3 regions of the Shewanella sp. 10B genome follow, and region 2 is predicted to be linked to each of the others. Evidence: predicted binding sites of a transcription regulator. Region 2 holds the regulator's gene; each other region holds the start of a gene.

What was found. The regulator sigma-54, encoded in region 2, starts transcription at its own class of promoters, with help from an activator protein. The targets are predictions, from matches to a motif close to GTTGGCACGNNNNTNGNNT.
Region 1: the regulator sigma-54 is predicted to act here: its motif matches at 2,140-2,158, upstream of flhA (flagellar biosynthesis protein FlhA).
Region 3: the regulator sigma-54 is predicted to act here: its motif matches at 6,770-6,788, upstream of flgB (flagellar basal body rod protein FlgB).

Annotation. Positions count from the first base shown of each region.
Region 1 covers NZ_JAMDJO010000008.1:79,921-90,238, reverse strand. Annotated here, with positions in the region: gene fliQ (flagellar biosynthesis protein FliQ) at 1-126, shown strand, start outside; gene fliR (flagellar biosynthetic protein FliR) at 131-928, shown strand; gene flhB (flagellar biosynthesis protein FlhB) at 946-2,076, shown strand; gene flhA (flagellar biosynthesis protein FlhA) at 2,195-4,294, shown strand; gene flhF (flagellar biosynthesis GTPase FlhF) at 4,306-5,682, shown strand; gene M0415_RS18870 (MinD/ParA family protein) at 5,687-6,568, shown strand; gene M0415_RS18865 (RNA polymerase sigma factor FliA) at 6,561-7,274, shown strand; gene cheY (chemotaxis response regulator CheY) at 7,322-7,705, shown strand; gene M0415_RS18855 (protein phosphatase CheZ) at 7,719-8,456, shown strand; gene M0415_RS18850 (chemotaxis protein CheA) at 8,472-10,318, shown strand, end outside.
Region 2 covers NZ_JAMDJO010000002.1:722,693-733,010, reverse strand. Annotated here, with positions in the region: gene mgtE (magnesium transporter) at 1-541, opposite strand, end outside; gene M0415_RS10820 (HPr family phosphocarrier protein) at 740-1,015, opposite strand; gene rapZ (RNase adapter RapZ) at 1,002-1,856, opposite strand; gene ptsN (PTS IIA-like nitrogen regulatory protein PtsN) at 1,853-2,296, opposite strand; gene hpf (ribosome hibernation promoting factor) at 2,299-2,586, opposite strand; gene M0415_RS10800 (RNA polymerase factor sigma-54) at 2,615-4,090, opposite strand; gene lptB (LPS export ABC transporter ATP-binding protein) at 4,196-4,927, opposite strand; gene lptA (lipopolysaccharide transport periplasmic protein LptA) at 4,924-5,475, opposite strand; gene lptC (LPS export ABC transporter periplasmic protein LptC) at 5,462-6,022, opposite strand; gene kdsC (3-deoxy-manno-octulosonate-8-phosphatase KdsC) at 6,019-6,570, opposite strand; gene M0415_RS10775 (KpsF/GutQ family sugar-phosphate isomerase) at 6,570-7,547, opposite strand; gene mlaF (phospholipid ABC transporter ATP-binding protein MlaF) at 8,110-8,928, shown strand; gene mlaE (lipid asymmetry maintenance ABC transporter permease subunit MlaE) at 8,925-9,710, shown strand; gene mlaD (outer membrane lipid asymmetry maintenance protein MlaD) at 9,765-10,238, shown strand; gene M0415_RS10755 (MlaC/ttg2D family ABC transporter substrate-binding protein) at 10,250-10,318, shown strand, end outside.
Region 3 covers NZ_JAMDJO010000008.1:117,912-128,229, reverse strand. Annotated here, with positions in the region: gene M0415_RS19105 (hypothetical protein) at 1-111, opposite strand, end outside; tRNA gene M0415_RS19100 (tRNA-Arg) at 323-398, opposite strand; gene M0415_RS19095 (flagellar assembly protein FlgT) at 454-1,620, opposite strand; gene M0415_RS19090 (FlgO family outer membrane protein) at 1,860-2,492, shown strand; gene M0415_RS19085 (LPP20 family lipoprotein) at 2,489-2,938, shown strand; gene M0415_RS19080 (flagella synthesis protein FlgN) at 3,073-3,498, opposite strand; gene flgM (flagellar biosynthesis anti-sigma factor FlgM) at 3,501-3,827, opposite strand; gene flgA (flagellar basal body P-ring formation chaperone FlgA) at 3,904-4,611, opposite strand; gene M0415_RS19065 (chemotaxis protein CheV) at 4,816-5,736, shown strand; gene M0415_RS19060 (CheR family methyltransferase) at 5,838-6,677, shown strand; gene flgB (flagellar basal body rod protein FlgB) at 6,822-7,226, shown strand; gene flgC (flagellar basal body rod protein FlgC) at 7,229-7,645, shown strand; gene flgD (flagellar hook assembly protein FlgD) at 7,670-8,458, shown strand; gene flgE (flagellar hook protein FlgE) at 8,521-9,882, shown strand; gene flgF (flagellar basal-body rod protein FlgF) at 10,055-10,318, shown strand, end outside.

The DNA of each region.
Region 1 (10,318 bases), on a different contig from region 2:
TTAAGCTTTTTACCTCGACTGATAGTGACCTTACTGGCCTTGATGGTCATGGGACACTGGTTAGTGCAAACCCTGATGGATTTCTTTATCGAAATGGTTAACCGCATTCCCCAAGTGGTGGGTTAAGTCCATGGAGCTGCTGCTCGACACCTTAATGCAAACCATCGCCTCTTACATGTGGCCATTGTTTCGCGTGACCAGCATGTTGATGGTCATGGTGGTGTTTGGGGCTACAACAACTCCGACTCGTGTACGTTTACTGTTAGCCGTTGCCATCACGCTTACCATTGCGCCAGTTTTGCCGCCCGTAAAGGATGCCGAACTCTTTTCCTTAAGCGCTGTTTTTATTACCGCCCAGCAAATTATTATTGGTGTCGCCATGGGTTTTGTGACCCAAATGGTGATGCAAACCTTTGTGTTAACGGGCCAGATCATTGGTATGCAAACCAGTTTAGGTTTTGCCTCTATGGTCGACCCTGGATCTGGTCAACAAACACCAGTGATAGGTAATTTCTTCTTGTTACTCGCGACGTTGATTTTTCTCGCCGTCGATGGACACCTGTTGATGATCCGCATGCTCGTCGCCAGTTTTGAGACCTTACCGATTTCGAATCAAGGATTAACCTTAACAAGTTATCGCTCGCTAGCGGAATGGGGCTCCTATATGTTTGGCGCGGCACTGACTATGTCGCTCTCGGCGATTATTGCCTTACTACTCGTTAACTTATCCTTTGGGGTCATGACCCGCGCCGCGCCGCAGCTGAACATTTTCTCGATAGGTTTCCCCATCACTATGATTGGTGGACTGCTGATTTTATGGTTGACCTTGACTCCCGTAATGGCCCATTTCGAAGAAGTCTGGGCGTCGGCACAGCTTTTGCTGTGTGATATTTTAGGGCTTCAGTGCCAAGCCAATGGCATATTCTAACCGGATAGGAACGCGTAATGGCTGAAGAAAGTAGCGGCGAACGCAGCGAGGAACCCACCGGGAGGCGCCTCGAACAGGCGCGAGAAAAAGGGCAGGTAGCCCGTTCAAAAGAGTTAGGTACTGCGACCGTGTTACTCTCGGCGGCGACTGGCTTATATATGCTCGGACCTGGAATTGCGAAAGCCTTATCCAACGTATTCGAGCGTGTATTTACCATGGAGCGCGCTGCGATTTTCGATACGAACCAGATGTTTAATGTATGGGGCGTCGTGGGGAGCGAGATTGGCTGGCCGTTACTCAAGATTATGTTACTGATTGTGGTGGTGGCATTTATCGGTAACGTATCCCTTGGCGGGATGAATTTCTCCACCCAAGCCATGATGCCTAAAGCCAGTAAGATGAGCCCGATTGCAGGCTTTAAGCGGATGTTTGGTGTGCAGGCCTTGGTTGAATTAACCAAAGGGATTGCTAAGTTCTCCGTGGTAGCAATCGCGGCTTATTTGCTACTCAGTCATTATTTTAACGATATTCTGCTCCTGTCTGCCGATCATCTCCCCGGTAACGTCCATCATGCGCTGGATTTATTGGTGTGGATGTTCATTCTGCTTTGCTCCTCCGTCTTAGTCATAGTGGTCATCGATGTGCCGTTTCAGATCTGGAACCACAACAAACAGCTGAAAATGACTAAGCAGGAAGTCAAAGACGAGTATAAAGATACCGAAGGTAAACCCGAGGTCAAAGGGCGAGTACGGCAAATGCAGCGTGAGTTAGCGCAGCGGCGCATGATGGCCGAAGTGCCCAATGCGGATGTGATTGTGGTGAACCCTGAGCATTATGCGGTGGCCATTAAATACGATGTGAAGCGCTCTGCAGCGCCTTTTGTGATCGCTAAAGGCGTCGACGAAGTGGCGTTTAAAATCCGCGAGGTGGCAAGGGCACATAACATTGCGATTGTCTCTGCACCACCGCTTGCGCGGGCCATTTATCACACCACTAAACTTGAGCAGCAGATCCCTGAGGGCCTATTTACTGCGGTGGCACAGGTACTGGCTTATGTGTTCCAGTTACGCCAGTACCAAAAAGGTCGTGGTCGTAAACCTATTCCAATCCCTGCTAATCAACCCATTCCTGACGAGCTGAAGCACTAGTTAAGTGTTAGGTTAACGAAGAGATAGTTCACAGAGATAAAACCATAACTTGAACTGTTAGCGGTTGGCGCGCTTTTTGCTTCCAGGCTGTTATACGTCAAAGTTTAGGTATCTGTGAATGGATGTTAAAGCCTCCCTAGGCCAAGTAAAACAGTTGAAACTGAGCTCTTTCAAGGGCATAGGTACGCCAATGCTAGTGCTTGCGGCATTGGCTATGATTGTATTGCCTATCCCGCCATTTCTACTCGACGTTTTATTCTCCTTTAACATTGCCTTGGCTTTGATTGTTCTTCTTGTCGCGATTTATACCGACAGACCCTTAGACTTTGCTGCTTTTCCAACTGTTTTATTAGTCGCGACATTGCTGCGACTCGCACTTAACGTGGCATCGACCCGTGTAGTATTACTCGAAGGTCACAATGGTGGTGATGCCGCCGGTAAGGTGATTGAGGCCTTCGGCTCCGTGGTCATTGGCGGTAACTATGCAGTGGGTCTAGTTGTATTTATAATCTTGATTATTATCAACTTTGCCGTTGTGACTAAAGGTGCTGGCCGTATTGCCGAGGTGAGTGCTCGCTTTACCTTAGATGCGATGCCCGGTAAGCAAATGGCCATCGATGCCGACTTGAACGCAGGTATTATTAATCAGGATCAAGCCAGAACCAGACGCGCCGAGGTGACCCGCGAAGCCGACTTCTATGGCGCGATGGACGGTGCGTCTAAGTTTGTAAAGGGCGATGCGATTGCCGGTATCATGATCTTGGTTATCAACATTCTCGGTGGGTTTATTATCGGGATTGTGCAGCACGGTTTGACATTCTCCCAAGCCGTTGAAATTTATACCCTGTTAACCATTGGTGACGGTCTCGTCGCACAAATCCCCGGCCTGTTGTTGTCAATTGCTGCGGCGTTGATGGTGACCCGTCAAAATGAATCTGGCGATATGGGCCAGATGTTGATTAGTCAGATGTTTGACAGTCACAAGTCACTCAGTATTGCGGCTGGCGTACTCTTTGTCATGGGTATTGTGCCAGGCATGCCACACATGGCGTTTTTAAGCTTTGCCGTGATCACAGGTGGTGCCGCTTACTTTATATTTAAACGTAATGAAGCCAAACGTGCCAAAGCCCTTGAGCAAGTCAAAACGGGCCCAACTGAAAGAGCCGAAAGAGAACCTAAAGAACTTAGCTGGGACGATGTGCACCACGTTGACACTATCGGTCTGGAAGTGGGTTATCGTTTGATCCCATTGGTCGATAAGGGGCAAGGTGGTGAATTACTGAGCCGGATCAAAGGAGTACGTAAAAAACTTTCTCAAGAACTGGGCTTCTTGGTGCCTGCGGTACATATTCGTGACAACCTCGATTTATCACCCAATGCCTACCGCATCTCGTTAATGGGCGTGGTGGTTGGAGAGGCGGATATTCGCCATGACTGCGAACTCGCCATCAACCCTGGTCAAGTTTATGGCAAGCTCGATGGTATCGAAACGCGTGATCCTGCCTTTGGTCTCGAAGCGGTTTGGATTGCCCCAGAGCTGCGTGAACATGCACAAACCTTAGGTTATACCGTGGTGGATGCCGCGACAGTGGTGGCAACCCATATCAGCCAAATATTGACGAATAACGCGGCGAAACTCTTAGGCTACGAAGAAGTGCAACAACTGATGGATATGCTTGCCAAGCATTCGCCTAAGCTGGTGGATGGCTTTATTCCTGATGTGATGCCGCTCGGAAATGTCGTAAAAGTGATGCAAAACCTATTAAATGAAGGAGTTTCTGTCAGAGACTTGCGTACCATAGTGCAAACTTTGTTAGAATACGGCACTAAGAGTAACGATACTGAAGTATTAACGGCCGCGGTGCGTATCGCATTGAAGCGCATGATAGTTCAAGAGATCTCCGGTCCTGAACTCGAAATACCTGTCATAACTTTGGCGCCAGAGTTGGAACAGATGTTGCATCAGTCGATGCAGGCAACCGGTGGCGATGGTCCTAATATCGAGCCCGGTCTTGCGGAGCGTATGCAGCAATCCTTAGCGGATGCCGCTCAAAAGCAAGAAATGGTTGGTCAGCCGGCTATTTTGCTAACGTCAGGTATGTTACGTGCGACACTGTCTCGCTTTGTTAAATATACTATTCCTAATCTCAGAGTGATTTCTTACCAAGAAATCCCCGATGAAAAGCAAATACGCATAGTGTCTGCCGTCGGCCAGTAGAGGACGCATAAGTGAAGATTAAACGTTTTTTTGCCAAAGACATGCGTGCTGCACTGGCCCAAGTGAAGGACACGCTCGGCTCCGATGCCGTGATTATGTCAAATAAAAAAGTGAACGGTGGCATTGAGATTGTGGCTGCCGTTGACTATGACGAGCCCAAAGCGAAGGCGCCTGCTGCGGCTCCGACCTTTATGGATGTGAGTGATGACTTAGTTTCGCTCGGTGCTAAAGCGCCGATTCGCGCTGAAACTAAGTTAAAACCATCGGCGCCAGCGGACTCTCTCCAAGCATTGCTCGAGAAGCAACAAAGCCGTTTAAACCAACAGCTCACCCATCAACAGCAAGACGCCGAACTGCCTGCGTGGGCTAAAGGATTACAAGCACCTGTGGCACCTAAAGCTGAGCGTCGCGATATGGGCAATCCCTTCGATAAGAAACCGCAGAGCTCGCCAAAACAAAATGCGGATCTCGAAGCCATGCGCGATGAATTATCATCCTTACGTAATTTGTTGACCCATCAGGTTTCAGCATTGATGACTGAGCATAAAAAACGTATCGACCCTGTCGGTGCCATGCTGGAGTCAAAGTTGCTGGAAGCCGAGTTTTCTCCAGCTGTCGCGAACAAGTTAGCGGCGCTCAGTCAACACTATACCCCTGCAGAATTAGTTCGTGCACTGCCACAAAGTCTAGCGAATATGCTTGATAACCAAGGTGATGATATCGTTAAGCAAGGTGGTGTTGTAGCGCTGGTTGGCCCAACGGGTGTAGGCAAAACCACTTCTTTAGCGAAATTAGCGGCTCGTTTCGCCGCCCATCATGGTGCGGATCAAGTGGCTTTGATTACCACAGACCATTATCGTATTGGCGCCTATGAGCAATTGGCCACCTATGGCAAAATTATGGGTTGTCCAGTCAAACAAGCCCATGACCTTGCTGAACTGGAGCAAATTCTGTATCAGTTCAGAAATCGCAAGCTAGTATTGATAGATACCGCGGGTATGGGTCAACGAGATATGCGGCTTTACCAGCAACTTGATAATTTAACTGCAAATAGCAGAATACCTATCCGCAGTTATCTGGTACTGTCTGCCACAGGACAGCGCCGCGTGCTGCAAGATGCTGTAAATCACTTTAAACGCATTCCCTTATCTGGTGTTGTACTCACAAAACTCGATGAATCCGTGTCTTTAGCGGGCGCATTAAGTGTGTTGATCCAAAGTGGGTTGCCATTAAGTTATGTTACGGATGGGCAGCGAGTGCCCGAAGATATGAAAGTCGCCGATACCTTACTGCTCGCTGAGCAGGCATTAGCGGCCTTAGAAAACACTGAAGAACAATCGTTACCAGACACAGCGTGGTCAGATAATATGACCTGTGCATTTGAGTAGAGTTATGACCCTGGATCAAGCAAGTGGTTTACGTATGATGAATCAACCCTATAACGAAAAAGTGAAAGTAATCGCGGTTACGGGTGGTAAAGGTGGCGTGGGTAAAACCAGTGTGTCCATCAATACCGCTGTAGCATTAGCCGAAAAGGGCAAGCGTGTCTTAGTGCTTGATGCCGACTTAGGCTTGGCAAACGTCGATGTCATGTTAGGGATCCGTGCTGAACGTAACCTTTCCCATGTACTCTCAGGCGATGCTGAGCTGGATGATATTATTGTCCGTGGTCCCAAGGGCATAGGCATTGTCCCCGCGACCTCGGGTACTCAAGGCATGGTAGAATTGAGCCCCGCACAACATGCAGGTTTAATTCGTGCTTTCAGTGAGATGCGTACCCAGTTTGATATTCTCATCGTGGATACTGCCGCGGGGATTTCAGACATGGTGCTCAGTTTCTCCCGTGCGTCACAGGATGTACTAGTCGTGGTATGTGACGAGCCAACCTCCATCACTGACGCTTATGCGTTGATCAAAATTCTCAGCCGTGAACACGGTGTTTTCCGCTTTAAAATTGTTGCGAATATGGTGCGCAGTTTACGCGAAGGTATGGAATTGTTTGCTAAACTCAGTAAAGTGACCGACAGATTCTTGGACGTGGCACTTGAACTGGTTGCGACCATTCCGTTTGATGAAAACCTTCGCAAATCAGTGCGTAAACAAAAGTTAGTGGTTGAGGCTTATCCTAAGTCTCCAGCTGCGATAGCGTACCATGGCCTAGCGAATAAAATTATGAGCTGGCCAGTACCACAGCAACCTGGTGGGCATTTGGAGTTTTTCGTTGAGCGTTTAGTTCAGCGACCAGATTTTCAAGAGGAAAAAACGAGTGAATAAAGCCGCAGCGTATACTTGTTTAGACAGTAAAACGTCAATCGTTGAACAGTATGCACCGTTGGTTAAAAGAATTGCACATCACTTGCTCGCCAGATTACCTGCCTCAGTGCAGCTCGATGACTTGCTTCAAGCGGGGATGATGGGGTTGTTAGAAGCATCATCCAAGTTTGATGGTGGCAAAGGTGCAAAGTTTGAAACCTTCGCCGGCATACGGATCCGTGGCGCCATGTTGGATGAGATCCGTCGTGGCGATTGGGTTCCCCGTTCCGTTCATCGTAATAATCGTCGAGTTGCTCAAGCCATTGATGAGTTAGAGCAAGTGTTGGGTCGTGATGCACGCGACACAGAAATTGCAGAAAAACTTGATATGACGCTCGATGAGTACCATCATATTCTTAACGATGTTTCTGTTGGTAAAATCATAGGGATAGAAGACTTAGGCGTATCACAGGATATACTCACTCCGAGCGATAATGTGAGTGATGGTACATTTGAAGCACTAGCAGAGACCCAGTTTCATTCAGCACTAGTAGAGGCGATAAAATTATTGCCCGAAAGAGATGCGCTAGTGCTATCGTTATACTACGATGAAGCATTGAATTTAAAAGAAATTGGCGCCATTCTTGAGGTGAGCGAGTCGCGAGTTAGCCAGATATTAAGTCAGGCAATGTTGCGACTCAAAGGCAAACTCAAGCATTGGACATAAGTATAATTATTTATTGAGCACAGAATGTCAGCTCACCGGAGGAAACCTTGGACAAGAATATGAAGATTCTCATCGTTGATGACTTTTCGACAATGAGACGTATCATCAAGAACTTGTTGCGAGACTTGGGATTTAACAATACCCAAGAAGCAGACGACGGCTCAACCGCGTTGCCTATGCTACAGAAGGGCGACTTTGATTTTGTCGTGACAGACTGGAATATGCCAGGTATGCAGGGTATTGATTTGCTTAAGGCTATTAGAGCTGATGATTCCCTAAAACATTTGCCCGTGTTAATGGTTACCGCCGAAGCAAAACGTGAACAAATTATTGCTGCCGCACAAGCCGGTGTTAACGGCTATGTGGTTAAGCCTTTTACCGCAGCAACACTAAAAGAGAAGTTAGATAAAATATTCGAACGACTCGCTTAAGCAAGGATGAGCTATGAAGTCACAAACATCAGGGCTCATTACGCTCGAGAAGGCTCAGCGTTTAGTTGAATTATTAAGCGCGAATGAACAAGCTCAAGCAGATGATTTATTTAGGGAACTCGCGGCTCCACTCCAAAGGGAGCTCTTTGATGAAGTTGGCAAATTGACTAGACAACTTCATAGCGCATTAATGGATTTCCAAGTTGACAATCGTTTGGTTGAACTCGCGAATACCGAAATTCCCGATGCTAAGGAACGGCTAAGTTATGTCATTGACATGACAGAACAAGCCGCGAATAAAACCATGGATGCGGTAGAAGAGTGCTTGCCGCTCGCAAATGCATTAACGGCGAATATTCAGCAAGTGATGCCATCTTGGGATAAGTTGATGCGGCGTGAAATAGCCCTGAGCGATTTTAAAGCGCTTTGCCACAATGTGCAGCATTTGATGTCACGTAGCGAATTGGATTCCAACCGCTTACGCGAATTGCTCAACCAGATTTTGATGGCGCAGGATTTTCAGGACCTGACTGGACAGATGATCCGGCGGGTGATCGATCTAGTGATGGAAGTTGAAAGTAATCTGGTGTCTATGCTGACAGTATTTGGTGAGCAACCCGTGATTGAGAGTCAGATTACTCAGAAAAATAATATTGAAGCTGAAGGACCGATAATGAATGCCGAGCTTCGTCAAGACGTCGTTACCGGTCAAGATGAAGTCGATGATCTGCTATCGAGTCTGGGTTTCTAACTGGGAGTCAATTTGATGGCCTTTGATGTAGATGAAGAGATACTCCAGGACTTTTTAATTGAAGCGGGCGAAATTCTTGAGTTGCTGCAAGAGCAACTGGTCGCGCTTGAAAACAATCCTGATGATACTAACTTGCTAAATGCCATTTTCAGGGGGTTTCATACTGTAAAAGGCGGTGCGGGTTTCCTTAGTCTCACTCCCATGGTGGATGTCTGTCACGAAGCAGAAAACACCTTCGATTTATTACGCACTGGCAAGCGCAGTGTCTCCGCCGAGTTAATGGACATCATTCTTCAAGCTGTCGATGCGATTAACACTATGTTTGCTCAAACCCAACAAGGTGAGCAACAAGACCCTGCAGATCCTGCATTATTGGCTAAATTAAAAATGCTGAGCTCAGGAGAGCCGCTTCCTTCCGAATCAGGCCAAAGTCATGCCGAAGCTGAGTCACTGCCTGAACCAGAACCTGAGCCCGAACCTGTCATAGAAACTGTGGTTGAAGTCGCCGCAGTTGAAGAAATGCCGATTGAGAAGTCAGAGCTTTCAGATTCCAGTATCGATGAAATAGATGAAGCGGAGTTTGAAGCATTACTCGATGCGCTGCACGGCGCCGGAAAAGGTCCCGGAGTTTCTGCTCCACAAGCCGATGCTGCCCCTGCTGTGCAAAATAAGCCTCAAGCGACATCTGCAAGCGCAAGCGATGATATCACCGATGATGAGTTTGAAGCGCTGCTCGATGAGCTGCACGGTTCTGGTAAGTTTAAAGGTAAAGTGGAAGAGCCTGCCAAGCCAAAAGCTGAAGCAGTTGTCGCTGCACCAAAGCCTGCCGCACCTGCTGTTGATTCGGACGAAATCACTGAGGATGAGTTCGAGCGTCTCCTCGATGAATTACATGGCAAAGGCGGCGCGCCAGCAAAAACCACTGCCAAAGTCGAATCTTCGAAAGCAAGTACCAGTGCCTCTGCGCCTTCAACGCCAGCCGCTCCTAAAGCCAGTGTTGCTGCACCAGCAACACCTCCTGCGGTAAAAGCCAAAACTGATGTGGCGGTTGCTGAAAAAGCCCCTGCTAAAGCAGCGGCAGCAGCCTCTGCTAACGTACCTCAAGGCGAGACAACTGTTCGCGTCGATACCGCGAGACTCGACCAAATCATGAACATGGTCGGTGAGTTAGTGTTAGTGCGTAACCGCTTATTGAGTTTAGGCATTAGTCGTGATGACGAAGAAATGTCTAAGGCGCTAGCGAATTTAGACTTGGTGACAGCAGATTTGCAGGGCGCTGTGATGAAAACGCGCATGCAACCCATCAAGAAAGTCTTTGGTCGTTTCCCTCGGGTTGTACGCGATTTAGCCCGTACTCTGAATAAAGAAATTGATTTAGTCCTCGTGGGCGAAGAGACCGACCTCGATAAAAACTTAGTTGAGGCGCTCGCTGATCCGTTAGTGCACTTAGTGCGAAACTCGGTAGATCACGGTATTGAGATGCCCAATGACCGTGAGGCCAGCGGCAAGCCGAGAACGGGGACCATTACCCTGTCTGCAAGCCAAGAGGGTGACCATATTCTGCTGAAAATCGAAGACGATGGCGCAGGTATGGATCCTGAAAAGTTAAAGCAAATTGCTATCAAGCGTGGGGTACTCGATGAGGATACCGCGGCGCGGATGACCGACAGTGAAGCTTATAACCTGATTTTTGCGCCTGGTTTCTCGACTAAAGTCGAGATTTCAGATATTTCCGGCCGCGGTGTTGGGATGGACGTGGTGAAAACCCGTATTACCCAGCTTAACGGTACGGTGCATATCGACTCGATGAAAGGCAAGGGCACCATACTTGAGATTAAAGTGCCGCTGACCTTGGCGATTAT
Region 2 (10,318 bases):
CCACCACGTATAAGGTGTCAGTGGTGTCGGGCAGGTTGCCCCGTTGGCGCAAATAACGCAGCACCACATCGATATTCACATCGGGCCTTAAGGTCACAGTATCTGTGTTCATTAGGCTGCCCGCGGTTTCATCGGGGTAGGAGAGCGCTTGCTCGACCCGCTGGCGGTTTTGCAGGCTCATAGACTGTAATACTTGCTTATAGACCGTATCTGGCAAGCTTCGCAGGATATAAGCGAGATCGTCCGTATCCATACTGGCGGTCGCCTTGGCTACCCGCTCAGGGCTCATGGCGCGGATCAGTGGATCTTTTAACTCTTCACTGAGTTCATCGAGAATATCCCCGAGCTGGTCTTGATCGATAAGTTGCCACAGCACTTGCCGCGCTTTAGGGGGCGAGGACTCTAAAATCAATGCGATATCCGACGCCGCCATGTTTTGCAGCATTTGCCTGACATGCACAAACATACCGCTATTGAGGGCATGGCTCAGTTGGTCGAGACGTTGTTCGACTTGTAAGCTGTCTGAGGCTTCTACAGGCATGTTTCCTCCAAGATGGCGACGGTGGATAGGGACGTTTGGCTGTTGAGGGCTTAAGCCAAAGCGCAGCAGTATATTGTAATTGAGCGCACGGGAGGGCGTCGAGTCACAAATGTGTTTTACTGGTATAAGGTGCTGAAATCAAAACCAAACGGGGTGCTGAATAACGGCAGGAATCATCGAGAAGAGATATCGATACGATTAACAGGCTTCGTCGAACTTAGCGTCGATAAGCGCGCAAATGGCATTGAGCGCGGGCTCGGCATCTGGGCCTTCGGCAATCAGGGTAATGGTTTTACCCATGCCGGTTTCTAGCATAAGTAACCCTAAAACACTGGCGGCAGAGGCCTGTTTTTCACCTTGGATCAGCGTAATGCTGGCATCAAACTCTGAGGCCAACACCACGAGTTTAGTTGCTGCGCGGGCATGTAAGCCGAGTTTATTGCAGATGGTGACCTGGCGTTCAAGCTTTGGCATTTGTCAGTTCCCGATGGCGTGCATTGACTTGATGTTTACCGTTACTAAAGCGTTTAGCCAGTTGCTCGGCGATATAAACAGAGCGGTGTTGTCCGCCTGTGCAGCCAATGGCAATGGTCAGATAACTGCGGTTATTACGCTCGAGGTGGGGTAACCAGGTTTCGAGTAGGTTCTCAATCTGCCAAATAAACTTATTGACCAAGGGCTGGCGATTTAAAAACTCTGCCACAGGTTCATCTAAACCTGTGAGGGGGCGCAACTCGGGTTCCCAGTGGGGGTTGGGTAAAAAGCGCACATCAAACATAAAGTCGGCTTCGGTTGGCATACCATGCTTAAAACCGAAAGACTCGAAGTTGATCACCAGTTCCTTATCGACACTGCCAAGCAGGATTTGCCGTACTTGGTCGCTGAGTTCATAGATATTCAGATTCGAGGTATCTATGTAGTGATCCATCTGCTGTGACAGGGGCTCGAGCAACTTGCCTTCAAGCTTAATGGCTTCTTGCAGTGATACTCGGCTCTTAGATAAGGGATGTAAGCGCCGCGTCTCGCTGTAGCGCTTTAACAGTACTTTATCGCTGGAGTTTAAGAAGAAGCTGGTAAGTTCAGTGCCCTCTGGCAGGCTGGCGAGCTGTTTGACGAGTACCTTGTCTTGCTCCGGCAGGTTACGCACGTCAACACTGATGGCGACGAGATCGTTACTGCCCTTGAGCTGTTCGAGTAAGCTGCCAATCAGCGGCAAAGGAAGATTATCGACACAATAGTAGCCGAGATCTTCAAGCACTCTTAGTGCGACCGATTTGCCTGAGCCTGAGCGCCCTGACACTATGACCAGTTTCATCCAGTGATTACCTGATAGAGTTCCGTTTCATCATGCGTCTTGCGCAATTGCTTCAATATTTGCTTGTCGCTGAGCTTTTCAGCCATGCAGGACAAAGTGCTTAAGTGCTGTTGACATTGGTCAGCAGGCACTAGCAGCGCAAATAAAATGTCGACAGGTTGTTTATCGATAGCATCAAAGGCTATCGGCTCCTCACATTTCACCAATATGGCTATGGGTTGTGTTATATCGGTTAATCGACCATGTGGAATGGCGATGCCGTTACCTATACCTGTGCTCCCCATCTTTTCGCGCGCCACTAGGCTTTCGAAGATCTCTTGAGATGAGAGGGTGGGGTACTGGGCAGCGGCTAAGTCGCTGATAAGTTCCAGTACCTTTTTCTTACTGCCCGGAGTGGCGCAGGTCGTGCATTCCGGCCGCAGTATGGTACGAAGTTCCATTGCTAGTGTTTTGTTAACTTCTCTTTGTGTTTAATAACCTGACGATCAAGCTTGTCGATCAGGACGTCTATGGCAGCATACATATCTGCATGCTCTGAAGTCGCGAAGACTTCACCACCGGTGAGGTTGATTCTCGCTTCGGCAATTTGTTGCATTTTCTCAACATTGAGCACAACGTGCACATTATTGATCTGTTCGAAATGACGTTCAAGTTTTGAAAACTTTTCCTCAACATAAGCCCGTAACGATTCAGTAATCTCGATATGGTGTCCACTCAGGTTTATTTGCATATAAACGTCCTCCGATTTCCACTTTAGGCTATAAACTTTTACGCTGATTGGAAGGGGGAATAAGCATCGCCTCTCGGTACTTCGCAATGGTTCTGCGCGCAACGTTAATTCCCTGTTCTGCCAGAAGTTGCGCCATCTTGCTGTCGCTTAATGGTTTTTTCTGGTTTTCCGCTGCAACCAGTTTCTTAATGAAGGCTCTGATTGCCGTGGATGAGCACTCACCGCCATCATCAGTCCCGACGTGGCTTGAGAAGAAATATTTTAGTTCAAAAAGTCCCTTTGGGGTATGCATGTATTTTTGTGTGGTCACCCGTGAAATGGTGGACTCATGCATCTCTACCGCCTCGGCGATATCGTTTAGGACCATAGGTTTCATGGCTTCTTCACCGTATTCGAAGAAACCCTGTTGATATTGCACTATGCAGTTTGCCACCTTGAGCAGTGTTTCGTTACGGCTTTCAAGGCTTTTGATAAACCACTTGGCTTCTTGCAGATGCCCGCGGATAAATTGGCTATCGGCTTGGCTTTTGGTGCTGCGCGCCATGGCTGCATATTGCTGATTAACATTGATTTTTGGCATGCAGTCTGGATTTAACTCGACCACCCAGCGACCATTTTTCTTCGACACCGACACATCGGGGATGACATATTCTTCATCGACAGGGGTGATGAGCAAACCGGGGCGAGGGTTTAAGGTTTGGATGAGGGCAATGCTCTCGCGCAGATCATCTTCCTTAAGCTTGGTTTTACGCATCAACAACCTAAAGTCGCGGGCAGCGATCAGATCTAAATGATCTTTGATCAACATACGGGCGTTTTCGAGGTGTGGGGTATCCGGCGAAAAATGGGAGAGTTGGATAAGCAGACATTCGCTTAAATCCCTTGCGGCGACACCGACGGGATCGAAGTGTTGAATGCGCTTGAGTACGGCTTCGACTTCATCCAGCTCGATCTCAGGATTGCCCATGGCCTCGAGGATATCTTCAGTACTTTGAGTCAGATAACCTTGATCGTCGATGGCATCAATAATCGCGGTGGCAATAGCTAAATCGGTTTCAGAGAAGGGCGTGAGGTTTTTCTGCCATTCTAAATGTTCGTACAGGCCTTCACTGGTTTCCCCTTGGAAGGGCATGTCATCTTCACGGCTGGCGCCAGAACCTGAGTTTGGCGATGCGGTAAAGACTTCATCCCAAGTGGTGTCCATGGGTAGTTCTTCGGGCAGGGATTCTTTGGTCAACGACTCGGCAATGTCCACGGTGGAATTGTCTTGTTCCTGTGGCTGGGCTGTCGTTTCGCTAAAGTCGGTATCGGCGATATCTTGCTTACGTTCGGTAGGCGCGTCGAATTGCTCCTCTTCCAGCTCGAGAAGGGGATTAGAGTCTAAGGCTTGCTGGATCTCTTGCTGCAGTTCTAATGACGACAATTGCAACAGACGAATGGCCTGTTGAAGTTGTGGCGTCATGGTTAACTGTTGACCCAGTTTGAGCTGGAGTGACGCTTTCATGTTACCGCTGATCCCTACGTTATTATTTTGAATTTAGGCCGCTTGTTATCATATTGATGGCGCAGATAAGCCAAAATTCAAGGCTAATTGGCTCTGTTTAAGTAACTATAGCCTGAATTGTTCACCTAAGTACACAGCCCTAACTTGCTGATTGTCTAAGATCTCTGCGGGAGTTCCTTCGGCAATCAGGTTTCCGTGACTGACAATGTAGGCATGTTCACAGACGTCTAAAGTCTCGCGCACATTGTGGTCTGTGATCAATACCCCAAGGCCTCGGCTCTTGAGTTGTTCGATGATTTTCTTGATATCGATAACCGAAATCGGGTCGACACCGGCGAAGGGTTCATCGAGCAGAATAAACTTAGGATTGGCCGCTAAGGCGCGGGCAATTTCGACGCGGCGACGCTCACCGCCCGATAACGACATGCCTTGGCTATCGCGAATATGGGTGATATGGAACTCTTCGAGCAGATGTTCCAGCTCTTCTTCGCGTTGATCGCGATTGAGCTCTTTACGGGTTTGCAGTACCGCCATGATATTGTCGTGCACTGTCAGCTTGCGAAAGATACTGGCTTCCTGTGGCAGGTAACCAATGCCTTTGCGAGCGCGCAGGTGCATAGGATCGGCGGTTAAATCATCATCGTCGATAAAGATATGGCCTTTATCGCTTTTGACTAAGCCCACGACCATGTAAAAGGTGGTGGTTTTACCCGCACCGTTTGGGCCGAGTAGGCCGACGACTTGACCCGTTTTCACCGTCAGGCTGACATCTTTCACAACCTGACGACTCTTATAACTCTTAGCGAGATTCTGTGCTTTTAAGGTGATTTGGGTCATTTAGAATCCTGTTTTTTCACAGGTTTGTCCGCAGGCTGATTCTTGAGTTCTTCCTGATAGTTGTCAGGTTGAATAATGGTGATTACGCGATCATCACCGCTACCCGTGCTCTCAGCGATCAGTTTCTGCTGAATAATATCGTAACGGATGAGGTTACCCGTCACTTGGCTACCCGCTTGGTCTAGGGTCGCTGAGCCTGTTAAGGTCAGGGTGCGGGTCGCCATTTCATAGCGAATTTCTTTGGCGCTCGCCGACGCTGGGCGTCCATCGTCGAGAATTTGGCTGTAGGTCGCAGGGTTGCCCGTTGCCACTAAAATCTTGCTGTTTTCCCCTTCGGCAGAAAATGCACGTAGTTGATCCGCATGGATTTTAATCGAGCCTTGAGTGACTTCAACCGGACCGAAGAAAATGATCTGGTTATTTTTAATGTCCGCAGTTTGGCTGACGGCTTTAATTTTCACTTCTTGCTGTAAGTCACCGACCTTGGCGAAGGCACTCATGCTGGTGATTAGCATTAGGCCGGCAAGTAATATGTTATTTTGCTTCATAGGTTCCTACTACCTGACTGGTCAATTGCACTTCCTGCGCGTTAAGGTCGGCATAAAGGCCTTGCCCTTGAATATTAAAATCTTTCCCTGTGACGTAAATGATGCGGTCAGAGGTCATTATCATAGTGTTGAGATCGAGTTCTAAAAAACTGGTGGACAATGTCTGTATGGGTTCACCAGGGCTGATGGCATCGATAATAACATTATTTTCTAATACAACCTTGCCGGTATCTTTATTGAGTCGACCTTGGTCGGCTCGGATCTGCCATTTTGCTTTACCTTGGTCGGGATAGACAAGATAGACGGGCTGAGTAAAGTCGGTTTGGTTTTTCAGCTCATAGTGTTCCATGTGCTTTGCCGTGACGCGACTGTTAACTTGCCCTTGCTCATTAAACTCAATGCTGCGCAGATCTTCGATAATGTAATCGGGCCTGTCGCTGACGTTCAAGCTGTCATCCGTATCGCCACCGCGTTTTTGCTGCACTTGCCAATATAGCGCCAGCGCAGTACCAAAAAAGGCGATAATGGCGAGGGTCACACGACTCATATGCTCATCCCATGGGCGGAAGTGAACTTATTTTGGCTCAGTAAGAGCAGATCCGTGAGTTCCCTGAGTGCGCCATGCCCACCATTTAAGTGAGTCACAAAATGGGCGTGTTGACGGACATAGGGATGACCATCGGCAACGCAGACGGCAAGGCCGACCACATTCATCACCGGCAAGTCGACAATATCATCACCGATATAGGCGACTTCTTCTGGGGTGACATTGTAGAGCGACAGCAGCTCTTCATAGGGCACGAATTTATTATCCACGCCCTGATAAATATGCGTCACACCCAGCGCCGTCATGCGGTTTTCGACAATTTTAGACTGACGGCCAGTGATCACCGCCAGATTAAAACCACTGGTTAGTAACGAGCGCACACCATAACCATCGCGGGTGTGGAAGGCTTTGAGCTCTTCCCCTGAGTTACTCAAATAAATGCGGCCGTCGGAAAACACTCCGTCCACATCGCAGATCAGCAGTTTAATTTTTTGTGCCCTTTGCCAAACATCGTCGCTGATGGGGCCGTAAAAACCTTGCTGTGGCATTAAATCACTCCCGCTTTAACCATATCGAGCATATTGAGGGCTCCGACAGGATGATGTTCTTTATCTATCACTATCAGGCCGTTGATATTTTTGGAATCCATCACTTGCAGCGCCTGCGCCGCTAAGACGTTTTCAGTAATTGTGACACAGTTTCGCGTCATCACATCGGCGATAGGCGTGGTGCGCAGGTTGACTTGGGCATCGATAACGCGGCGCAGGTCGCCGTCGGTAAAGATACCCACGAGTTTGTTTTGCTCATCGATAACCGCGGTCATGCCAAGGCCTTTCTTGGAGATCTCATACAGGGCATCGGTGATGCAGATATCGTGTTTAACCAAAGGTAAGTCATCGCCGCTGTGCATCACGTTGCTGACTTTAAGCAGCAGCTTACGACCTAAGGCGCCGCCCGGATGGGACATGGCGAAATCTTCCCGGGTAAAGCCTTTGGCTTGCAGCAGCGCAATGGCGATGGCATCGCCCATGACTAAGGTTGCTGTGGTGCTTGAAGTTGGCGCCAGCCCAAGCGGACAGGCTTCCTCTGGCACCTCAATACATAAATGAATTTTAGATAGACGCGCCATGGTGGATTCTGGCTTGCCAGTCATGGCAATCACAGGGATGGCTTTTCGTTGGATGACTGGCATCAGAGCAAGGATTTCGCTCGACTCGCCCGAGTTTGAAATCGCAAGAATCACATCATTGTCCGAAAGCACGCCTAGATCACCATGGCTGGCTTCGCCAGGATGGACAAAAAACGCTGGGGTACCTGTGCTGGCGAGGGTGGCCGAGATTTTATTGCCAATGTGGCCAGATTTCCCCATTCCCATCACTATCACTTTGCCGGTGCAGTTGAGAATTAACTCGCAGGCTTGGGCAAATTCAACGGAATCGACATATTGATAAAGATTGTCGAGGGCCGATTTTTCAATATCGATGACTTTACAGCCCCACTGGCGCAATTGTGATTGGTCTACCATGTCTATCTCTCTTCTTGCATTGTCTTTGTCGCCCCGTTCTGGGATTGGAATAGCACAATTTGGTACGCGATAAAGATGATAAAATTAACGGCTTCTTACTCGGAGTAGCACTTTATTGTTCTGCCTTTGCCTATAGGGTTGACGGCAATAGGGCAGGATAACCTGTTTAGCGATTGAATGCCTTGAGCAAAATCATCGTCTTGGTTGTTTTAGCGCTGCCACTTTTATGGCTATGGCCGCCATGATAACCAGTTTGACATTCAATATGGCTTTTGAGTTAAGTTGTCTTGCCTAGTTCAGTGTGATTTCGCTTATCTTATTAGCCTTAACTAAACAAACTTGCTGATTTATCAACAAGGGTGAAAACATTAAGTAACACTTTAGCTTCACAGAGCGAAAACTTAGGGCGCATTCTCGCTGGAAATGAGGCAAATTGAAAGTATCGCAGGACGATAGTGTCGATTCTGTTGTAGGTTAAAGCGCAATTACGTACAATTTGCGGCTCTTCGATTGGTCTGGGCAGGAAGCGTAGGCCACCTCTTTTCAAATATCGGAATCAAGCATGACTCAAGAACAAACGCCGTTGGTTGAGATCCGTCATTTGGGCTTCAGCCGTGGCCAGCGTGTCATATATGAAGATATTAGTCTGTCTATCCCCCGGGGCAAAGTCACCGCCATTATGGGCCCCAGTGGTATAGGTAAAACCACCTTGCTTAAGCTTATCGGTGGCCAATTAACGCCCGATAGCGGCCAAGTGTTGTTCGATGGTCAGGATGTGCATGCCGCGAGTCGTAGCCAATTGTTCGAACTGCGTAAGCGCATGAGCATGTTGTTTCAAAGTGGCGCCTTATTCACCGATATCAACGTCTTCGATAACGTCGCTTTTGCACTGCGTGAGCATTCGGGTTTACCCGAAGAGATTATTCGCTCAATCGTATTGATGAAGCTTGAAGCCGTTGGTCTGCGTGGCGCCGCGCAGATGATGCCAAGTGAGTTATCCGGTGGGATGCAGCGCCGTGCCGCCCTTGCTCGGGCGATCGCCCTTGAGCCTGAAATGGTGATGTACGATGAGCCTTTTGCCGGACAAGACCCGATTTCCATGGGCGTGCTGGTGAAGCTTATCCGCGAACTCTCCGATGCGCTGAATCTAACCTCGATTGTGGTGTCCCACGATGTGGATGAAGTGCTCGGAATTGCAGATTATGTGTATGTGGTGGCCGATAAAAGAGTGATTGCCCATGGCACGCCTGAGGAGTTAAAGCATGCGGACAATCCGCAGCTCAAACAGTTTATTCAAGGCGCGCCCGACGGCCCTGTGCCTTTCCACTACCCGGCGAAGGATTATCAGCAAGAATTAATGGCTAAAGGAGCTGGCAAGTGAAGTTATTCGACAGTATTGCCGACCTCGGCCGCAGCGCTATCGAGTTAGTGCTCGGTTTTGGCCGTGCGGGCCTGATGCTCTGGGGCGCGATTTTTCGCTGGCCTCGGGTGCGTAAAGGTTTTCCATTATTAGTGCGCCAAATCTATGTGGTCGGCGTACAATCTATGGTCATTATTGTGGTCTCGGGCCTGTTTATCGGCATGGTGTTGGCGCTGCAGGGCTACAACATCTTAGTCGGTTTCGGTACTGAGGAGAGCTTAGGCCCCATGGTGGCCTTGAGCTTACTGCGTGAACTCGGTCCTGTGGTCACAGCGTTATTATTTGCCGGCCGCGCAGGCTCGGCGCTGACCGCTGAAATCGGTCTGATGAAGAGTACCGAGCAGTTATCCAGCTTAGAGATGATGGCGATTGACCCGCTCAGGCAAATCATTGCACCACGCTTTTGGGCGGGGGTGATCAGCATGCCGTTATTGGCGCTGATGTTTACTGCGGTAGGCATTTATGGCGGCCATTTAGTAGGTGTGGAATGGAAAGGTATCGATGGCGGGGCCTTCTGGTCGATTCTGCAAGCCTCGGTTGAATGGCGCCAAGACATAGTGAACTGCCTGATTAAGAGCGGCGTCTTTGCCGTGGTGGTGACTTGGATTGCCTTATATCGCGGCTATCAAGTGGTGCCGAATCCAGAAGGGATCAGCCGTGCAACCACCTCAACCGTGGTGCAATCGAGCCTCGCCGTACTGGCATTGGACTTTTTACTAACAGCCCTGATGTTTGGCCGCTAACGGATTGCAGCGCCAAGGATACAGATAGACGGATTAACAGAGTGGTAACTGAGCATGTTGACACGAAAAATTGAATTATTAGTGGGTATGTTTCTCTTAACGGGCTTAGCGGCCTTTTTGGTGTTGGTGTTTAAAGTCGCCAATATCGAAGTGCAGACCAGCGACAGCAGCTATACCCTCACTGCCAACTTCACCAATATCGGTGGCTTAAAGGTGCGCTCTCCGGTCAAGGTCGGCGGCGTAGTGGTAGGCCGCGTGAGTAAGATTGATTTAGACCCAGTCAAACTGGTGGCTGTGGTGACGATTGTGATGGACAAACGTTTCGATAAGTTCGCAGAAACCAGTAGCTTAGCTATTTTAACTTCAGGTTTACTCGGTGAGCAGTTCCTCGGATTAACACCGGGCTTTGTCGATGATGACGTGAGTATGCTTAAAGATGGCGACAAGATTGACGATACTCGCTCCGCATTAGTGTTAGAAGATCTGATTGGTCAGTTCTTATATAGTATGGGTTCAAAGGATAAATAGGGGTTACCGCTATGTTTAAACGCTTATCGCGCTTTTTACTGCCGTTAGTATGGATATTTACTGCAACGACCGCACTGGCG
Region 3 (10,318 bases), on a different contig from region 2:
AGGGAGAGCGATGAGGACTTTCAAAAATTCGGGTGGTTCGGAAATTGAATATTGCTCGATGATCCCTTCGAGTGTTTGAGTGAACTTTTCTTGCGATGAAGTTTCCGTCATAAAGCTATTTTCCCTGTTCGTTAACTCATAGGGAAAAGTATTAGAAATAGGGTTAATTGTCCATAACTGAAATGAACAGGGCAAAAGGGGGATTTTTGAAAATGTTACGAAAAAAAATTCTAAAAAACGTCATTCCTATGGCGGCACATAGGCGGCACAGGATTTTTCGATTTTCGTAAATTATTGAATTTTATAGATAAAAAGTGACTTATGGTCTCTCCACAGGGACTCGAACCCCGATCGGCCGCTTAGGAGGCGGCTGCTCTATCCTGTTGAGCTATGAAGAGACGCCTGTGATTATACTGGTTTTATCTTTGATTAAAAGGCTTATGATTTAGTTGCTTAAATCTTAAGCGCGATGTCGTTTATCTGTACATTGTAAGCCGCATTTTGGTCAACGAGGACTGCCGTTGCACTTTCTTCGCTGACTTGTTCAATTTTTACCGTTGCTCGGCTCTTGGTGGCGACGGCACGCATTTCGTTGAGTCTATCGGGTAAGTTTTGTTGTAACACGACCTGGAATTTATCGCCAACTCGAATGCCGTGTTTGCGACCTAAGTTGAGGATAATCCTGTCACCTTGACGGCTGACGACTTGCCCTAGCAGTGGCCTGCAATTGAGCGTGTTGTCTATATCTCGAGTTGCTTCTTGCATGATTTGGCTGATATTTCTGCCATAGGATGAACGCCAAAATCGGTCGCTATTAGGGGCTATGATGGCCTGTTCTTCAAACTCCCACGGGGCAGAGGTACTGTAGGTTTTGCTCCACACTTCCTCACCGCTAATGCCGTGATAGAGACTGAGTTTAAATTGAAATTGTCTGAGTGGCGCTTCATCCCACCATCCCATAAAGGTAGATTGCACAGGCTCAGTCGATATATCGATGATTTGTGGCAATAAAATATATTGGCTATCGGTGATTTCACTTAACCAACTGGGGAGTCGATAGCCGCGGATATCGACAAGTTCCTGTGCGATATCAAGCCGTTCTTTGGCATGGATATGGCTAAAACCAGTGGATGAGTAGCCATCGATGCTATTACCCAGTTTCTCGGAGATGACTTCTTCAAATCCAGAGAGTTGTCCGTAGCGTAACTGTGCACGGTCTTTTATTTGCGCTTGGGGGATTAAGATGGCGGCTTTTAACTGCCCAGCAGGGCATTGCTGGGTGGGGTCATCATTAAGATCGAGCCTGAGGGAAACATAAATTTTGCTGCCTTCAATACGCTCGCTCACTAATTGGATGCTAATCGCCTGGGCATAACGATTAATCGCAAAGCTGTTTTGCGTCAGATTGCCGTTAGTCGTTTGCTGCTCACTGCTGATTTGGATACCCGTACTGAGCGTGGCATAACTCACTGCTTGATTGATGGCTTCTTCACGCGCTTGGGCGATGTTGCCATTAGTGATCACCGCTTCGCCGCTGGCCTCGACCCATTCGGCGTTTGCCTGTGCAGCAAATAGCAGTAGGCTGCTGATTATGAGCAAGTTCTTTCTTAGTATGTTCATCAATAAGCCCTTAACTAAATTTGCTGGGATGAGTCAGTTTACTGGCAGTGCTTTATGGCTCTAAGCAAATTTTATGCCTGATTTATCGAGGTATAGGGATAAAGTTATCAATGGATTTGTCGATAATCTGGGGAGTTCATTAAGCGCAATATTTTGACTTGGTCTAATACTTGCTTGCTTTATGGCAAAGATTGCGGCTCCCACTGGGCCACATTGATATTGATGACGAGGTTACTCTTATGCTGAAGCGTGCATTCATTCCGCTGGCACTGTTAGTGCTGGTTGGGTGTGCGACTAAACCCGTGGCACCGCCCAAACCTAGCTTAGCTGACGGCAATGGTTTGCCGCCTACGGCGACGATTAATCATCTCGCGCAGCGAATTGTGACTGAGTTAGTCAAGCAGAATGATGCACTGCGTCCCGACCAGCCTATCGTTGTTGCCACGCCTGTGTTAGTTGGGAATTTGAGTAGCACCAATGCACTGGCGCAGCAGCTGCAGCAAGGGCTGATGACGTCTTTGCATAGCTTTATGTTCAATGTGGTGGATTTGAATTTAGGTGATGGGCTGAGAGTGACGGCTGATGGCGATTTTATTTTGACGCGCGATTGGCAAAAGCTTTCGACCAATTTACCCGTTGACCATATCGTCGTATCGACCATGAGCCCGACAACCAATGGCATGGCAATCAATACTCGGATTGTCACTCTAAGTAACAATCGTGTGGTATCGGCATCGCAGACTTTTGTGACTCAAAAAGAATTGAGTAATTACATGCAGCCCTCCGAGCAAGTTATCTCTCAGGATGGGATTTTATATCGCCAGTCGAGCCCTGGTATGAATGAGGTTCGGGTACTAGGAGATGGAAAATGAAACGCTACTTACTAATTGTTGCGGCGCTCCTTCTTACTGGGTGTGCAACTAAAGATAGATATGTTCAGTGGGAAGATGTGCCCCCAAGTAGTTTTCCTAAACTGACGGCAATAGGTTACGCCCCGCTAGCGACTCAACCGGCCAAAGAGCAGTCCCAACGAGTTTTAATGGCGATGCAGGCGTCAAAAATCGTGGCCTACCGTGAACTGGCTGAACAAGTGTATGGACAGAAGATCACCGCCAACAGTAGTGTCAGTGATTGGATGCTGACAGATGATAATGTTAAAGCGTCTGTGACTGGGGTGATCCGCGGCGCGAAAGTGGTAAAAAGCTATCCGGCAGGGGACCACTATGTGACTGAGTTAGAACTTGATTTTGCCAAGGTATGGCAGATTTACCAACAGCAGAGCCGCCCACAAAGAATTAAAGATGTTACCTATTTTTAGTGCTAGGGTTGGTGCTAGGGTTGGTTTTAGAGCTAGGTCTGGATGACTGCTCGTCGTGCTGTACCAATAAACAAAAGCCGCGCTAAGTTTTAGCGCGGCTTTTGTTTATATCCCGTTTACTTATGATGCATGACTTAGGCTTTCAAATCATTGCCTAAGCTTGAAAGGGTCGAGGTTCTGCCTTTATCGTTATAGGTCAGAGTAGTCGCGTTTCGGCTCGCCTGTAAGGCTTGGGCAAAACGGTTTAGACTCGCTAGATTCATCTCGATGAGGCTAGCATTTTGAGCGTTTAGATCCTTACATTCGGCAAGGGCCTCTTTTACGGCGGCCATTTTATGGGATAGTTCTACTTGCGAGGTGAGTAAGGATTTATCGCTGTGATTGGCCAGTAAGTCATCATTGGCCTTGAGTTCTTGCAGGCATGATGATTTTTGATCCGCAAGCGATAAAAGCAAATCGGCGTTTTGGTCAACCAAAGCGCCTTTTTCCTTAAGAATAATCTGTTTAAGAACAGCCAAATGGGCGTGTTGTTGATCTACCAGTTTAGCTATTTCTGTCATAGTTACTCTTTATTGAGGTCATTCAATTCAGCTTCGAAGCTGGCAATGTTAGCAGCCAACTTTTCGGGGTCAATTTTATAGCGACCTTCGGCAATCGCTTGTTTAATCTCAGCGACTTTCTTTTGGTCTACTTCAGGTAGGCTGGCCATTTTGGTTTGAGCTCCTTGTAGCTGTTGAGCTTGAGCCGTAATGACAACTGAGTCACCTTTCTGTTGAGTCGATTTAGCCGCAACCTGAGTCGATTGCTCACTTTCGCTGCTTTTCTTTGTTGTGTTTGAACGGACTTGCGCGGCCGCTCCGGCGTTAAATTTGCTAATATCAATTGCCATTTTAGGCTCCAGCGTCGTGTATACGGGGATTTCTTAACTGGGGTATCGGCAGCTCATCGAAAAGCTTTAGTTTATTTTACATTCTAACTTCGACTTCGCCAATGGCCGTGACTATGGCATCTAGTTCTTTGTTTGAACTGCTATTTTTGACCCTAATTTGGTCACCAATATTACCATCCTGTAGCGCTTCGCCTACGGTTTTTAGCACAAAATTGCTGGAACGCACATAAATTGATACTGAATCATTCTTACAAACAAAACAAAGGTTATTGGCAAAAATAGGGAAGTTTTTGGCGACACGCCGTTTTACCCGTACTCCTGAAAGTTGGCTGGTATCGCTAAATTGCATACCGCGTAAACTATTTTGGTCGACGTAACGGATTTCAACCTGTGTTGGGCTGATCAGTTCGCCTGGCGCCAGTGTTTCGCTAGCGACCACAACCGGGAAAAGAATATCGACCCGCACCGACATAAAAATCTGCCAAGGGTAGGCTAAATCGGGTGTATCACAGCTGACTTTTACCGTGTTGTTGCGGCTGATTTCTCGGTCGGAGGCGAGCTCGACTCGAATGGGAGAGGCACATTGAGAAGGAAGCAAACGACTGTCTATCGTTTGCGGAAGGATCTCAACTTTAGCGTTAGATGGTACTGAAATCTTTTCATTAATAAGAGCTTTAGCTAATTCGGATATCGCCGATATGCTAGGTACCACGGGCTCGGCATTGGCCTTAGTGGCGAAGGAAAGGGCGATGATACTCAAAAAATAGACTAAATTTACTTTCATAATGAAGAGACTAGCTTGTAACGCCAGAATGCACCTATACTTTTATCAAGTTTGAAACTGTTCCATGCCATAACGGCCAAGATTTCGTGTCAGAAGTTTGACTCAGTTTCAACTATGGTTATCGATAACAAGACGTAAGCAATTAATATGCCTATACTCAAACGAGTTTAGGGCCGTACATAAACAGAACAACAAGGCAGAGTTATGTCGAGTATTCTTGATTCAGTCAACAAACGAACCCAACTCGTAGGTCAAAACCGACTAGAACTATTGCTATTTAAGTTGAATGGTCGTCAACGTTTTGGGATTAACGTATTCAAAGTAAAAGAAGTTTTGCAATGTCCACCGTTAACGACTTTGCCTAAACTTAATCCTTACGTCAAAGGTGTCGCCCATATTCGCGGCACGACTATTTCGGTAATCGATCTGAGTGCTGCAACCGGCGGGCGTCCGTTAGCCAGCACTGAAAATTGCTTTATCATCATTTCAGAATATAACCGCAGCGTACAAGGTTTCTTAGTCAGTTCAGTTGAACGTATCATCAACATGAACTGGGAAGCCATTATGCCGCCACCACAAGGGGCTGGTCGCTATTCTTACTTAACCGCTGTCACCGAAATCGAAGGTGAACTGGTTGAAATTCTTGATGTTGAAAAGATCCTCGATGAAATTTCACCAGTCAAAACTGCAATCAGTGAAGAAGTCAATGAGCAACTGACAATCGATAGAAGTCAGCATTACCATATTATGGTGATTGATGATTCGGCAGTGGCTCGTAAACAAATTATTCGCGCGCTCGAGTCGTTAAACTTACAGATTGATACGGCAAAAGATGGCCGTGAAGCGCTCGATAAGTTAAAAGCTATTGCGGGTGAAATGAATAATGTGGCCGAGGAAATCCCGCTGATTATCTCGGATATTGAAATGCCAGAAATGGATGGTTATACCTTAACGGCTGAGATCCGTGACGATCCAAAGCTTAAGCATATCAAGGTTGTACTACATACCTCGTTAAGCGGCGTGTTTAATCAGGCTATGGTACAAAAAGTAGGCGCTAATGATTTTATCGCTAAATTCAACCCAGACGAATTAGCTGCGGCAGTGAACAAGCATTTAAGTTTGTAGTGAAAGTGTGGGTTAGTGCCTAGTGGTGCTTTACGCTATAATCTAGCCCTTATTACATGATTGTTGGCACTTATTTGGGTGCTTGCTATAGGATCTAGGACGTGAATGTGCCTGACAAATCACTCGCAGAAGCCGAATATAATCAATTTAGGTTGTTCTTAGAACAACACAGCGGCATCGTACTGGGGGAAAATAAACAGTACCTAGTGCGTAGCCGTCTCGCGCCTTTGATGGGCAAATATAATCTGCCTTCGTTATCCGATGTGGTGAAACATTCGATGAAGCCAACGGAGCGCGCGTTGCGGGCGGAAGTCATTGATGCGATGACGACCAATGAAACGCTTTGGTTCCGTGACCGCTATCCGTTTGAGTTACTAGGCAATGTATTGCTACCTGAATACAGTAAGTTGGGCCGTCCATTAAAGATATGGTCGGCTGCCTGTTCTTCTGGCCAAGAGCCTTATTCGTTGGCAATGACGATTTTAGAATATCAACAGAAGAAGCCGGGAGCTTTGCCGGGAGGCGCTTCAATTCAAGCGACCGATCTTTCGCCTTCGATGTTGGAACGTTGCAAAAATGCCGAGTACGACAGTTTGGCATTGGCACGTGGCCTATCGGAGGAACGTAAGCGCCAGTTTTTTGATGCTTTGCCCTCTGGCAACATGCGGGTAAAGGACAACGTTAAGCGTTTAGTCAATTTTCGCGCCCACAATCTGCTTGAGAGTTACACTTTGCTAGGCAAGTTCGACATTATTTTCTGCCGAAATGTGCTGATCTATTTTGCCCCTGAGGCAAAAGCAAAAATTTTGCGGCAATTTGCTGCCGCATTAAATCCGAAGGGCATACTCTTTCTCGGCGCGTCAGAGTCGATTGCGGGTCTGACGGATGAATTTGATATGGTTCGTTGCAACCCTGGTATCTATTACCAGAAAAAGACTTAATGCTCTGATATTAAATAAAAATTACCGACATGAGTCGGTAATTTTTTACCCCGCCAAACCCCATTTCTACACATTTCTGATAGTTTCTGTTTTTTGGCACATGAATTGCTTTGTTCCCGTGAGAGTCACGATGGAGGCAATTTTATGGCGATTAATTTTGATAAGGCACTAGGTGTGCACCAATTCACTTTGGGGATACGTGCCGAGCGTGCCGAAGTGATTTCAAGCAACATCGCAAACGCCGATACGCCACATTATAAAGCCCGTGACGTCGATTTTTCTGCGGCCTTAAATATTGCGAAGACCCAGCAACAGCAACGCAATAGCCTTGAGATGACCGGCGATGAGCAGCATTTTGGCCTCGCACAGTTAACGGGACAATACGTGAAGTTCCGTGTGCCAAATCAGCCAGATACTGGAGATGGAAATACAGTGGATATTCAACAGGAACAGTCGGCATTTATGCAAAATGCGCTCGAATATCAAATGTCTCTGGGATTTTTGGACAGTAAGTTTAGCGGCATGAAAAAAGCGCTGAGAGGGGATTAATCATGAGTTTATTTAGCATTTTTGATGTGGCTGGCTCTGGTATGTCAGCTCAGTCCGTCCGACTCAATACCACGGCGAGTAACATCGCTAACGCCGATTCTGTTTCTAGCAGTATTGATAAAACTTACCGCTCACGTCATCCCATTTTTGAAGCTGAAATGGCGAAAGCGCAGAGCCAACAGCAAGCTTCTCAAGGTGTTGCAGTAAAAGGCATCGTTGAGAGCGATAAACCCCTATTAAAAGAGTATTCGCCCGATCATCCGATGGCGGATGCGGATGGTTTTATTTATAAGCCGAATGTGAATGTCATGGAAGAAATGGCGGATATGATTTCTGCCTCTCGCTCATATCAGATGAATGTTCAAGTCGCTGAAGCCGCAAAATCTATGCTGCAACAAACACTTGGGATGGGTAAATAACATGCGCGATTTAGGAGGTAAGCTGTGAGCCTCATTAACCAACTTAGCCAGAATACGGCTCAGACGACTCAAACTAAGAGCCAATCGAATACGGTGGCGACTAATACCACGAGCACAACGAGCACAACGAGTACATCAACCGGCAATCCATTTTTAGATGGGATCCGCTTGCCTAGCCAATCGGTTGTGCCAGAAGCCAAGAGCCAACAGCTGACGCAGGAAGACTTTTTCTCATTACTCAGTCAGCAGTTGTCGATGCAGGATCCGTTTAAGCCCGTCGACAACGATCAGATGATTGCGCAAATGGCATCCTTTTCGACCGTGGATGGTATTTCAAAGCTTAACGATGAAATCGTCAATTTAAACAGTGTGATGACCTCGAGTCAGGCGCTGCAAGCATCGGGATTAGTTGGACGTAAGGTATTGATCCCAACCGATACCGGCAATGTGTCGACCGAAAGCCCTACCTTGAGTGGTGTGGTGAGTACGCCAGATAAAATTCCTGTGATTAACGTGCGTGTACTGGATGATAAAGGCCAAGTGGTCAGTACCTTTAACATCGATGGCAGTGATGGCGGCAACATTCCTGTGACATGGGATGGCCTGAATAAGAATGGCGAGCCTGTCAGTGCCGGTAATTACACCATTAAAGCCAGTGGACTGGTCGATGGTAAATCTCAAGAGCTTGCCGTCTCGACCTATGCCCATGTGACCAGTGTTTCGTTAGGCACTGCAAGCACTGGGGCGATTCTGAATCTTCGCGGTGGTGCAGGTATTAAGCTCTCTGATGTACTCGCGGTATCAGAAACCTAATTTGTCAGTATTAAGTTGGACCTGAGTCCTTAATTGAATTGAGTGAAATGTAGAGGTGAATTATGTCGTTTAACATTGCATTGAGTGGCATTTCTGCTGCACAGAAAGACTTAAACACTACAGCGAACAACATCGCGAATGCTAATACCATTGGCTTTAAAGAATCGCGTGCTGAATTTGCGGATGTTTACGCTAATTCAATTTTCTCTAACTCTAAAACCGCCGTCGGTGGTGGTGTGGCAACGAGCCAAGTGGCGCAGCAGTTCCACCAAGGTAGTTTGCAGCTGACCAATAACTCTTTAGATTTAGCGATCAAAGGGGGCGGTTTTTTTGTGACCGCATCTGAGATTGGTACCTTAGATCATCAGTTTACCCGTGCTGGTGCATTTAAAGTCGACAAAAATAATTATATGGTTGATTCAGCTGGTAATTATTTACAAACCTTCCCGGTAGATAAAGACGGTAACTCGACATCCGTCAGTTTAACCACCGCTAAGCCAGTACAAATTCCTGATACTGCCGGTAGCCCTGTTCAGACTGAAAACGTGACTATGCAGATGAACTTGAACGCGAAAGAAGGTTCACTCGATCCTGCAGCCTTTGACCCGCTGGACTCCAAAACCTATAACAGCGTGACCTCGATGACGATTTACGACTCACTCGGTGAGCCGCATATCATGACCACCTATTTTGTGAAGCCAAATAACGGCTCCTATAACGGTGAAAACAACTGGGTTGCTTACTACGCGATTGATGGTAAGCAAGTGGATGTATCTGGCCCTGCGGGGACTTATCAGACTGATACCAATGGTGACGGTACGGCCGATGGTACTGGGACAGCCCAAACCACTGGCGGTTGGAAAGGTTCAGTGTTGAAGTTTAACTCTGTCGGCGTGTATACCGGCAGTGATCCAGCGGTCGTGACGACCGAAGCGTTAGGCGTGGGTGGTGCTGGCGTGTTAGGCCCAGGTGCCGATGGCACTCAAGATGTGACCATTAAGTTTAATGCACCGACTCAGTACTCGGCGCCGTTTGCGGCAACCGAATTAACGCAGGATGGTACGACAGTAGGCCGTTTAACAAACGTTGAAATCGGTGAAGATGGTTTGATCACCGCCAGCTACTCTAACGGTTCAACCGTGCCATTATCCCGCGTTGCCTTAGTTCGCTTTGCCAACGAGCAAGGTTTGACCCAAGTAGGTAACACTTCATGGAAGGCCAGCCTTGAGTCGGGTCCAGCGCTCGCGGGTGAACCAAACAGTGGTACATTCGGTAGCATCAGTTCTTCGGCGTTAGAGCAATCTAACATCGACTTAACGACTGAGCTGGTGGATTTGATTTCGGCGCAACGTAACTTCCAGGCCAACTCCCGTACCCTCGAAGTGAACAACACCCTGCAACAAACTGTACTGCAAATTCGTTAAGCTGATTTCTCCCTTTTCTAAGTGTTGCCGCTGGCGGCAACACTTAGCCTCTTTTGGCCTTGTAGCCATTTCCTCATAATCTTCTCCCAATTTATCAGTAAATTAGCCGTTAATTTTATTGGCATGATGCTTGCTTTGCTATTGTCAGGTTGAAAATTTGACGGAGCAGTCTGTGGACAAATTCCTCTACATATCCATGAGCGGAGCTAAGCAAAACATGAATGAGTTGGCATTGCGTGCCAACAACTTAGCTAACGCCAATACCGATGGATTTAAGTCGGATATGGCGCAAGCCAGATCGATGCAAGCCTTTGGTGAAGGATTGCCATCGAGGGTTTTTGCCATGGTTGAAACCCCCTCCGCCAATTTTCGAGCAGGCCCCATCAAAACCACAGGGCGGGATCTTGACGTTGCCATTAAAGGTGATGGTTGGTTC